2 regions of the Ralstonia sp. VS2407 genome follow, and region 2 is predicted to be linked to the other one. Evidence: riboswitches for the same ligand, from Rfam matches in the RefSeq annotation. Region 2 holds a riboswitch; the other holds the start of a gene.
The links. Region 2 has a riboswitch for glycine ahead of gcvT (glycine cleavage system aminomethyltransferase GcvT). Riboswitches for the same ligand answer to the same signal wherever they lie in the genome.
Positions count from the first base shown of each region.

Region 1: linked by a shared signal. The riboswitch ahead of ACU8YE_RS04580 (D-amino acid dehydrogenase) and the one ahead of gcvT (glycine cleavage system aminomethyltransferase GcvT) in region 2 are both predicted to bind glycine.

Region 1 covers NZ_JBRFVG010000002.1:315,490-320,071, reverse strand. Annotated here, with positions in the region: gene chrA (chromate efflux transporter) at 1-211, opposite strand, end outside; gene ACU8YE_RS04590 (ethanolamine ammonia-lyase subunit EutB) at 336-1,718, shown strand; gene eutC (ethanolamine ammonia-lyase subunit EutC) at 1,739-2,530, shown strand; glycine riboswitch at 2,595-2,700, shown strand; gene ACU8YE_RS04580 (D-amino acid dehydrogenase) at 2,846-4,099, shown strand; gene ACU8YE_RS04575 (porin) at 4,167-4,582, opposite strand, start outside.
Region 2 covers NZ_JBRFVG010000014.1:101,672-106,253, forward strand. Annotated here, with positions in the region: gene gcvP (aminomethyl-transferring glycine dehydrogenase) at 1-1,183, opposite strand, end outside; gene gcvH (glycine cleavage system protein GcvH) at 1,251-1,631, opposite strand; gene gcvT (glycine cleavage system aminomethyltransferase GcvT) at 1,679-2,806, opposite strand; glycine riboswitch at 2,936-3,063, opposite strand; glycine riboswitch at 3,076-3,173, opposite strand; gene ACU8YE_RS20460 (hypothetical protein) at 3,404-3,730, opposite strand; gene ACU8YE_RS20465 (UvrD-helicase domain-containing protein) at 4,006-4,582, shown strand, end outside.

The sequences.
Region 1 (4,582 bases), on a different contig from region 2:
CAGGCCCCGGCAGAAACTGGCACAGCCCGACCAGGTCGGTGAATGCTGCGTCGTCGAGCCAACGGCGGCGCTCCACGAACTCTCGTCGGAAGTAGCCGATATGCGCGATGGGGCCGCCGAAACTCGTCAGGCCCAGCTTGAGAAAGACCGCCAGCACTTCCAAGGCAGAGCCCGCTTGATGTGTGCGGGCCGGTGTGGCGGATGCGGTCATTGGCTGGCGAGATCGACGTTTGAGACACGCGTATTAGAACATTGCCGCCGTGGCATGGAAGGCAACTAAAGTGGCAGCATAGGCATCGCCGTCACCGTCATTGGACTCTGCCGCGTATCCCATCATGCACTTTGCTCAGACCATTGGCGCACAGCGCCATGTGTTCAACGATCTCAAGACGCTGCTGGCCAAGGCCAGCCCGGCGCGCTCCGGCGACTATCTGGCGGGCGTGGCCGCCGCCAGCGAAGGCGAGCGCATGGCCGCACGCATGGCGTTGGCCGATGTGCCGCTGTCGGTCTTCCTTAACGAAGCGCTGGTGCCTTATGAAGACGACGAGGTCACGCGCTTGATTCTCGATCGCCACGACGCACAGGCCTTCCAGCCGATCGCCTCGCTCACCGTGGGCGAATTTCGCAACTGGCTGCTCCTGCACGAGACCGACAGCGCGACATTGGCGAGCGTCTCCGCCGGCATCACGCCGGAAATGGCCGCCGCGGTCAGCAAGCTGATGCGCAATCAGGATCTGATTTCCGTGGCCCGCAAGTGCCGCGTGGTCACACGGTTTCGCAACACCATCGGTTTGCCGGGCCGGTTGTCAGTCCGGCTGCAGCCCAATCACCCGACGGATGATCCCAAAGGCATTGCTGCGTCGATCATCGACGGCCTGCTGTATGGCTGCGGCGACGCGACCATCGGCATCAACCCTGCCGGCGACAATCTCGGCGCCATCGTTTCGCTGCTGCAATTGGTGGATGAGCTGCGCAACCGCTACGCCATTCCTACGCAGTCGTGCGTGCTGACCCACGTGACGAACACCGTGCGCGCCATTGACCAAGGCGCGCCGGTGGACTTGGTGTTCCAGTCGGTTGCCGGCAGTGAACAGGCCAACGCAGGGTTCGGCATCAGCCTCGCATTGCTGGCCGAGGCGCATGACGCCGCGCAGGGCTTGGCGCGCGGCACGGTTGGCAACAACGTGATGTATTTCGAGACCGGCCAGGGAAGCGCGTTGTCGGCCAATGCGCACCACGGCGTCGATCAGCAAACCATGGAGGCGCGTGCCTATGCGGTGGCGCGAGCGTTTTCGCCTTTGCTGGTGAATACGGTCGTCGGCTTTATCGGGCCGGAGTATCTCTACGACGGCAAGCAGATCATCCGCGCCGGGCTGGAAGACCACTTCTGCGGCAAGCTGTTGGGCCTGCCGATGGGCTGCGACGTCTGCTACACCAACCATGCCGAAGCCGACCAAGACGACATGGATACGCTGCTCACGCTGTTTGGCGTGGCGGGCATCCATTTCATCATGGGCGTGCCGGGCGCCGACGACATCATGCTGAACTATCAGAGCACGTCGTTTCATGACGCACTTTATCTGCGCGACACGCTCGGCCTGCGGCCTGCACCGGAGTTCGAGGCATGGCTGCAAAGCATGGGCATCGTCGACGCTGCCGGCCGCCTGCAAGATGCCACGGCGCGGCAGCCGCTGCTGCAGTTGGCCCACGCGCTGTAAATCCCGCTGGGAAGCCGAACATGCCAAAGCACCCCCTCGTTCAGCCGAATCCGTGGACGCATCTGCGCGCCTTTACCGACGCCCGTATCGCACTGGGTCGCGCAGGCAGCAGCCAGACGACCGATGCCGTGCTCGCGTTTGGCGTGGCGCATGCCCAGGCGCGCGATGCCGTGCATTTGCCGCTCGATAGCACCGCATTGTCGTCCGCGCTTGGGCAGGCAGGCTTCACCGCATTGGACGTACACAGCGCGGCGGCTGACCGCGCCCAGTACCTGCGCCGTCCCGATCTTGGACGCCGGCTTGACGATGCGAGCCACGCTAGACTCGACGCGTTGCGGCCAGCACAGCCATTCGACGTTGTTTTCGTGATTGCCGATGGGCTCTCCGCATTGGCGGCGCAAAGCCACGGCGTGCCGCTCCTGTGCTGCGTGCGCGATCGTCTGCCGCGCGACTGGTCGATCGGCCCCGTCGTGATCGCCAGGCAATCCCGTGTTGCGCTGGGGGACGAGATCGGTGCGTTGCTTGGCGCCCGGCAGCTCGTGATGCTGATCGGTGAGCGGCCGGGGCTGAGTTCGCCAGACAGCCTGGGCATTTACCTGACCTACGCACCGCGCGTTGGGTGCTCCGATGCGCAGCGCAATTGCATCTCGAATGTACGGCCGGCAGGCCTGACCTATGACCAGGCAGCGAGCCGGCTGGTGTTCCTGCTCAACGGCGCACTGGCGCTCGGCCGCAGCGGCGTGGACCTGAAGGACGACACCCCAGCCGCTGCCCCGGGTACAGCCCGACTTGCCGAACGTCACAACCCGTGACACACTCCCTCCCGCTGCCCACACCGGCAGCACGCAGGCGCGGCTGACGCACCAACGACAGCTGCAACACGCCGCAGGAGAGACCGGGCTTAACGCGCACACGCGCAACGCCTGGCGCCGATGGAGCAACCACCCCGGAAACTCTCAGGCAAAAGGACTGTGGCGTCGACTGCGAATCTGGAGAGAGGCGTGCACGCGCGCGCCCACCGAAGGGGATGGCGCCAGCGCTGCTGACGCCCAAGCTCTCAGGTCCCGAGACAGATGGGGTGAGCCGACCGGATCGTCCGGTCATGACATCACTCCATAGGGACCGCCATGACGCACATCGTCATCGTCGGCGCCGGCATATCCGGCGTCACCACTGCTTACACGCTCTCGCAACTCGGCTATCAGGTCACGGTGCTCGACCGCCACCTGTATCCGGCCATGGAAACCTCGTTCGCCAACGGCGGGCAGCTTTCCGCCAGCAACGCTGAAGTCTGGAACAGCACCGGCACGCTGCTCAAGGGCATCAAATGGATGCTGCGCAACGACGCCCCGCTGCTGCTCAATCCCAAGCCGTCGTGGCATAAGTATTCGTGGATCGGCGAGTTCGTGGCCAGCATCGCGCACTACCGCCGCAACACCATCGAAACCACGCGCATGGCCATTGAGGCCCGCAAGCATCTGTTTGCCATGGCTGAGCGTGAGCAGATCGATTTCGACCTACAGAAGCGCGGCATTCTGCACGTCTATCACGACAAGGCGAGCTTTGCAGCAGCAGGCAAGGCCAACGCCCTGCTTGTCGCCGGCGGGCTTGAACGCCACGCCGTGAGCCCCGAAGACATTGCCGCCATCGAGCCCACACTGCGGGGCAACTACTACGGCGGCTATTTCACAGAGTCCGATGCCACCGGCGACATCCACAAGTTCACGCGCGGTCTCGCGCAGGCGTGCGAAAAGCGCGGCGTGCGCTTCATGCACGGTGTGGATGTCCGCGATGTGCAAACCACTGAAGGCGGCGTTCGCCTCCTGCTGCAGACCACGCTTGATGACCGCCTTTCCACCAGCGAAGCGAATGTCGTGCAGGACATTGCCGCCGATGCGATGGTCGTGTGCGCGGGCGTCGGCAGCCGGCATATCGCGCAAATGGTGGGCGATCGCATCAACGTGTATCCGGTCAAGGGTTATTCGATCACGGTGCACCTGGACGACGAAGCCAGCGTGCAAGGCGCGCCATGGGTCAGCGTGCTCGATGAAAGCGCGAAGATCGTGACCAGCCGACTTGGCACCGGCCGCTTCCGCGTGGCCGGCACGGCCGAGTTCAACGGTTACAACCGCGATATCCGCGCGGATCGTATCGAACCCCTGGTGGCCTGGACGCGGCGCAACTTCGCCATTGGCACGTCGCGCGTGGTGCCGTGGGCCGGCTTGCGTCCGATGATGCCCGACATGATGCCGCGCGTCGGCCGTGGGCGGCATGGGCGCGTGTTCTACAACACGGGCCACGGGCATCTGGGATGGACGCTATCCGGCGCCACCGCCGCAATGGTGGGCGACGTGATCGCGCGAGATTGCCCGCTGCATTGATCGCGGCAAACGAAAAAGCCCGCCGGGACGCTGGCGGGCTTTTTCATTGCGAGAACGATCCAAGCGATCAGAACTTGTGCCGCACGCCCAGCATCACGCCCAGGCGCGAGTTGTTGCCGTACAGGTTGCCGGAGTTGTTGAACGCGGCGGCGCTGTCCAACGCCACCCAACTACCCTGCAGATGCGTGTAGTCCACCTCGGCATACACATCGGTGCGCTTGCTGAAGGCGTAGTCGAGCATACCGGCAGTGGTGAGGCGCTTGCCGCTGGTATCGAGGTGCTTCATCCAGTCGTACTGCACGGTGCCGATGAAACTGAGTGCGCCGGAGATCGGCACCTTCGCGCCCACATAGGCAGCCTGGTTCTTGTAGTCGGCCACGTCGAGGCGGCTGTTCGTATAGCCGAGGTACCACGTGGCAATCGATGTATCCAGCTTGCCGCCAAAGCCCCAGACCGTCTGCTTGCTGGCCAGCGCTGCCGGCA
Region 2 (4,582 bases):
CGCGCAGGCCGGCGGCCAGCGTGGCGGTCAGGCGGTGCACGCGCTGCGCGATGCGCTTCAGGCCTTGCGGGCCGTGGTAGACGGCGTACATCGATGCCATCACGCCCAGCAGCACCTGCGCGGTACAGATGTTCGAGGTGGCCTTCTCGCGGCGGATGTGCTGCTCGCGCGTCTGCAGGGCGAGGCGGTAGGCCGGGTTGCCTTGCGCATCGATCGTCACGCCGACCAGGCGGCCCGGCATCGAGCGCTTGAACGCATCGCGCACGGCCATGTAACCGGCGTGCGGGCCGCCGAAGCCAAACGGCACGCCAAAGCGCTGCGTGTTGCCGATCACCACGTCAGCGCCCCATTCGCCCGGCGCAGCCAGCAGCGTGAGCGCCAGCAGGTCGGCGGCGGCCACGACCAGACCGCCGGCAGCGTGCACGGCATCGGTCAGCGCCTGGTACGTCGCCAGATCGCCCAGGAGCCCACCGTTGGCGCCCGGGTATTGCAGCAGCACGCCGAACGCATCGTGCTTGGCAGCGTCGGCCGCCGGGCCGGTCACCACCTGCACGCCGATCGGCTCGGCGCGCGTGCGAATGACTTCCAGCGTTTGCGGCAGCACGTCGTCGGCCACGAAGAACACGGTCGACTTCGACTTGCCGATGCGCTGCAGCAGCGTCATGGCTTCAGCAGCGGCGGTCGCTTCGTCCAGCATCGACGCATTGGCGATGTCCATGGCCGTCAGGTCGATCACCATCTGCTGGAAATTCAGCATCGCTTCCAAGCGGCCCTGCGAGATTTCCGGCTGATACGGCGTGTAGGCCGTGTACCAAGCCGGGTTCTCGAGGATGTTGCGCAGGATGACGCCCGGCGTATGCGTGCCGTAGTAGCCCTGGCCGATTAGGCTCTTGACCACGCGGTTCTGCCCCGCGATGCCGCGCAGCTTGGCCAGCGCCGCTTCTTCGGTCAGCGGCTGCGTGAATTCACCCAGCGGCATGCCGTCCTGGCGGCGGATGGCGGGCGGGATCACGGCGTCGATCAGCTTGGCGCGGCTATCAAAACCAAGTGCAGCAAGCATCTGCGCTTGCTCTTCCGGCGACGGGCCGATGTGGCGGTGCGCGAAGGCGTCGCACGCCTCCAGGGCGGCGAGGGTGGGGCGTTCGGCAGCAAGCGCCGAGGAAGCGGGGTGCGGAGCGTTCATGGCAAGGGCTCGAAATTCAGGCAAAGCGCCGATGTGCGGGTCAGGCACATCGGCTTCGGTGACCGGCTTAGCCGATCTTGGCGGCGTACTGCTCGGCCGACATCAGCGCGTTCACATCGTCGGCGTTGGTCGGCTTGATCTTGAACAGCCAGGCCTCGTAGGCGCCGGCGTTGACCGACTCGGGCGCACCCGCGGCGTCGGCGTTGTTGGCGATGATCTCGCCCGAGACGGGGGCGTAGATGTCGGAGGCGGCCTTGACCGATTCGACCACGGCAATCGCCTCGTCCTTGGCGACTGCGCGACCAGCGTCCGGCAGTTCCAGGAAGACGATGTCGCCCAGCGCGTCCTGCGCGAAGTCGGTGATGCCGATGGTCAGCGTGCCGTCGGCTTCAACGCGGATCCACTCGTCGTGTTCGGTGTACTTCAGATCGGCGGGGACGTTGCTCATGAAAGGTTTCTCCGGAAGATGGGTATTGGGGAATGCAGATTCGGTGTTCAGCTGACCAGCGCCTTGCCATTGCGCACGAACGGCAGTTTAACCACAGTCGCGGTCAACTTGCGGTCGCGAATTTCGACCTGCACGTCAGTGCCGATGGCCACGTCCTTTGGCAGGCGCGCCAGTGCGATGGAGAGCGACAGGCTCGGGCTGAACGTGCCGCTGGTGATCTCGCCGTCACCGGCAGCGGTGATGACCTTCTGGTGGGCGCGCAGCACGCCGCCCTTGTCGCGCAGGATCAGGCCGACGAACTGTTCGCGCTGGCCGCCGGCTTGCAGCGCGGCCTTGCCGGTGAAGTCGCGTTCGCTTTGCAGGTCGACCGTCCAGGCGAGGCCGGCGTCGAGCGGCGACACGTGCTCGTCCATGTCCTGGCCGTAGAGGTTCATGCCGGCTTCCAGGCGCAGCGTGTCGCGCGCGCCCAGGCCCGCCGGGCGCACGCCGGCCTGCAGCAGGCGCTCCCAGACGCCGGCGATCTGCGAGGCCGGGACGACGAGTTCGAAACCGTCTTCACCGGTGTAGCCGGTGCGGGCCACCATGATCTCGCCCACGTTTTCCACGGTGACGAAGCCCGCGTTGAACGGCTTGAGCGCATCGCCCACGGCCTGCGTGCCGCGCAGCGCAGCGTAGGTCTTGGCACGCGCGTTCGGGCCCTGCACGGCCAGGATGCCCAGCGGCTCGGCGCCAGCGTTGTTGTCGGAGCGGCGCGGCGTGATGGTCACGTCGGTGCCGGCGGCCGCGTTCTGCGCGACGATCCATTCCAGATCCGTCGGAGCAGTGCCGGCGTTGACCACCAGGCGGAACCAGTCTTCGCGGAAGAAGTAGACGATCAGGTCGTCGATCACGCCGCCCTTGGGGTTCAGCATGCAGCTGTAGAGCGCCTTGCCGGGCGTCTGCAGCTTGTCGACGTTGTTGGCGAGCAGCCCACGCAGGAAGTCGCGCACGCGCGCGCCGGTGAGGTCGACCACGCACATGTGCGAGACGTCGAAGATGCCGGCGTCTTGGCGCACGGCGTGGTGCTCTTCGATCTGGGAGCCGTAGTTGACGGGCATGTCCCAGCCGCCAAAGTCGACCATGCGGGCGCCCAGCGAGCGGTGGATGGCATTGAGCGGCGTGTGTTGGAGCGTCATGGAATCTCTCGGCTGAGCGCGCCGCCGTGGCTTGGGCGCGGCGCATGGATCGGGAACCAGAAAAGCAAAAAGGCCACCCGCGCAGCCTGATCCCTCATGGTGACGCCATGAAGATCAACAAGCTGCGCAGATGGCCCCTCTGTCCTTGGTACCTGAGAGATTGCGAAGCGGGGCGCATAGCGGTGCGCGCCGTTCGTGAGCCCCTTCGGTGGGCGCCCGCAGTGGTCGTGCGGCGCCAGCTCTCCAGAGTGCGGTCGGACGCATGTCCGCCGATCCGCCCGGTCCTGGATGCCTGAGAGTTTTCGGGTGCTACCCCTTCGGCGGCGCCTTGCCGTATACGGCGGGCACGCTCTCCCGGATGGATGGCGCGAATGTACGGAAGGGGGATGGGATTGTCAATTGGGGGGGATTCGGCGGTTTTTGCCGAAAGAGTTTGTTTTCGTTTTTTGGTGCATCCCTTGTTTCATCCCCCGCCGGGGCTGACTCACTTTTCTTTCTCTTGCGCCAAAGACAACAGCCACACCCTCGGGGCGCTGGCGGGGTCGCCAAGCTCCAAGGGTGTGGCCGGAGTGCGGGTGTTGGCGGTCGTGCTCTGGCTTACTTGCCGATCTGGCGGCTGACCTGGTTTTCCTGCTGGTTCAGCGTCCGCTGCTCCTGCTTGGTGATGCCGCCGCCATTCTGAGCCGCCATGTCGCGCTCTTCCTGGCGAATCTGGTGGTCTTCCCGGTGCAGCTGGCGCGCCTGGCCCTTGGTGATCTCGCCTTCCTTCACTTCGTTGTGGATGCGCCTGTTCTGGTTGGCAAGGCGGTGGTTGACCTCGGCGCGGCGCGGGTGGTCTTTTTGCCACTGCGTTTGGGCGAAGGCGCCGGTGGTGGCAGACAGGGCGACGGCGGTAACGGCCAGGGCTTTAACAATGCGGTGCATGGTGGTTTCTCCGGTGGGCGGCCGACCGATTCAGCCGCTGTCCCGTCCATAACGGCGTGCCGCGCCCGGCCGCTTACGGGGTTCGTGTAACGGCGCGTAAGCGGTGTAACGCCGGTGCGAAAAGCGGGGGGGCGCAAACGCATTCGGTGCAGTGTCGAGCACGTCCGTGGGGCCCCACGCGGGTGGCGCGGCACCGGCCCGATCGATGCAAAGACGCCGTGCTACCATCGCCCTCCGCTGTCGTTCCCGCCTGCTTTTTCTTCTGCCTGTTCCCCATGTCTTCCGGTCTCGCCCACGGGCTCAATGCTGCCCAATCCGAAGGTGTGCATTACCTCGACGGCCCCTGCCTGGTGCTTGCCGGGGCAGGCTCGGGCAAGACGCGCGTGATCACGCAGAAGATCGCGCACCTGATCCTGGACAAGGGCTTCGAGCCCAAGCACATCGCCGCCGTTACGTTTACCAACAAGGCGGCCAAGGAAATGCAGGAGCGTGTGGCCAAGCTGATGGACGGCAAGACACGCGAAGACGGCAAGCGCATTCCCATCAAGCAGTTGACGGTCTGTACCTTCCACTCGCTGGGCGTGCAGATCTTGCGGGCTGAGGCCGAGCATGTGGGCCTCAAGCCGCGTTTCTCGATCATGGATTCGGACGATTGCTTCGGGATGATCCAGGAGCAACTGGCGACGACCGACAAGCAGTTGATCCGCCGCGTGCAGAGCACGATCTCGCTGTGGAAGAACGGTCTCGTCGACCCGGACACTGCGATTGCCGAGGCGCTCGCCAACAACAACGTCGATGACCACCAGGCGGCGCTCGTCTACCGCAATTACGTTGCGACGCTGCACGCGTATC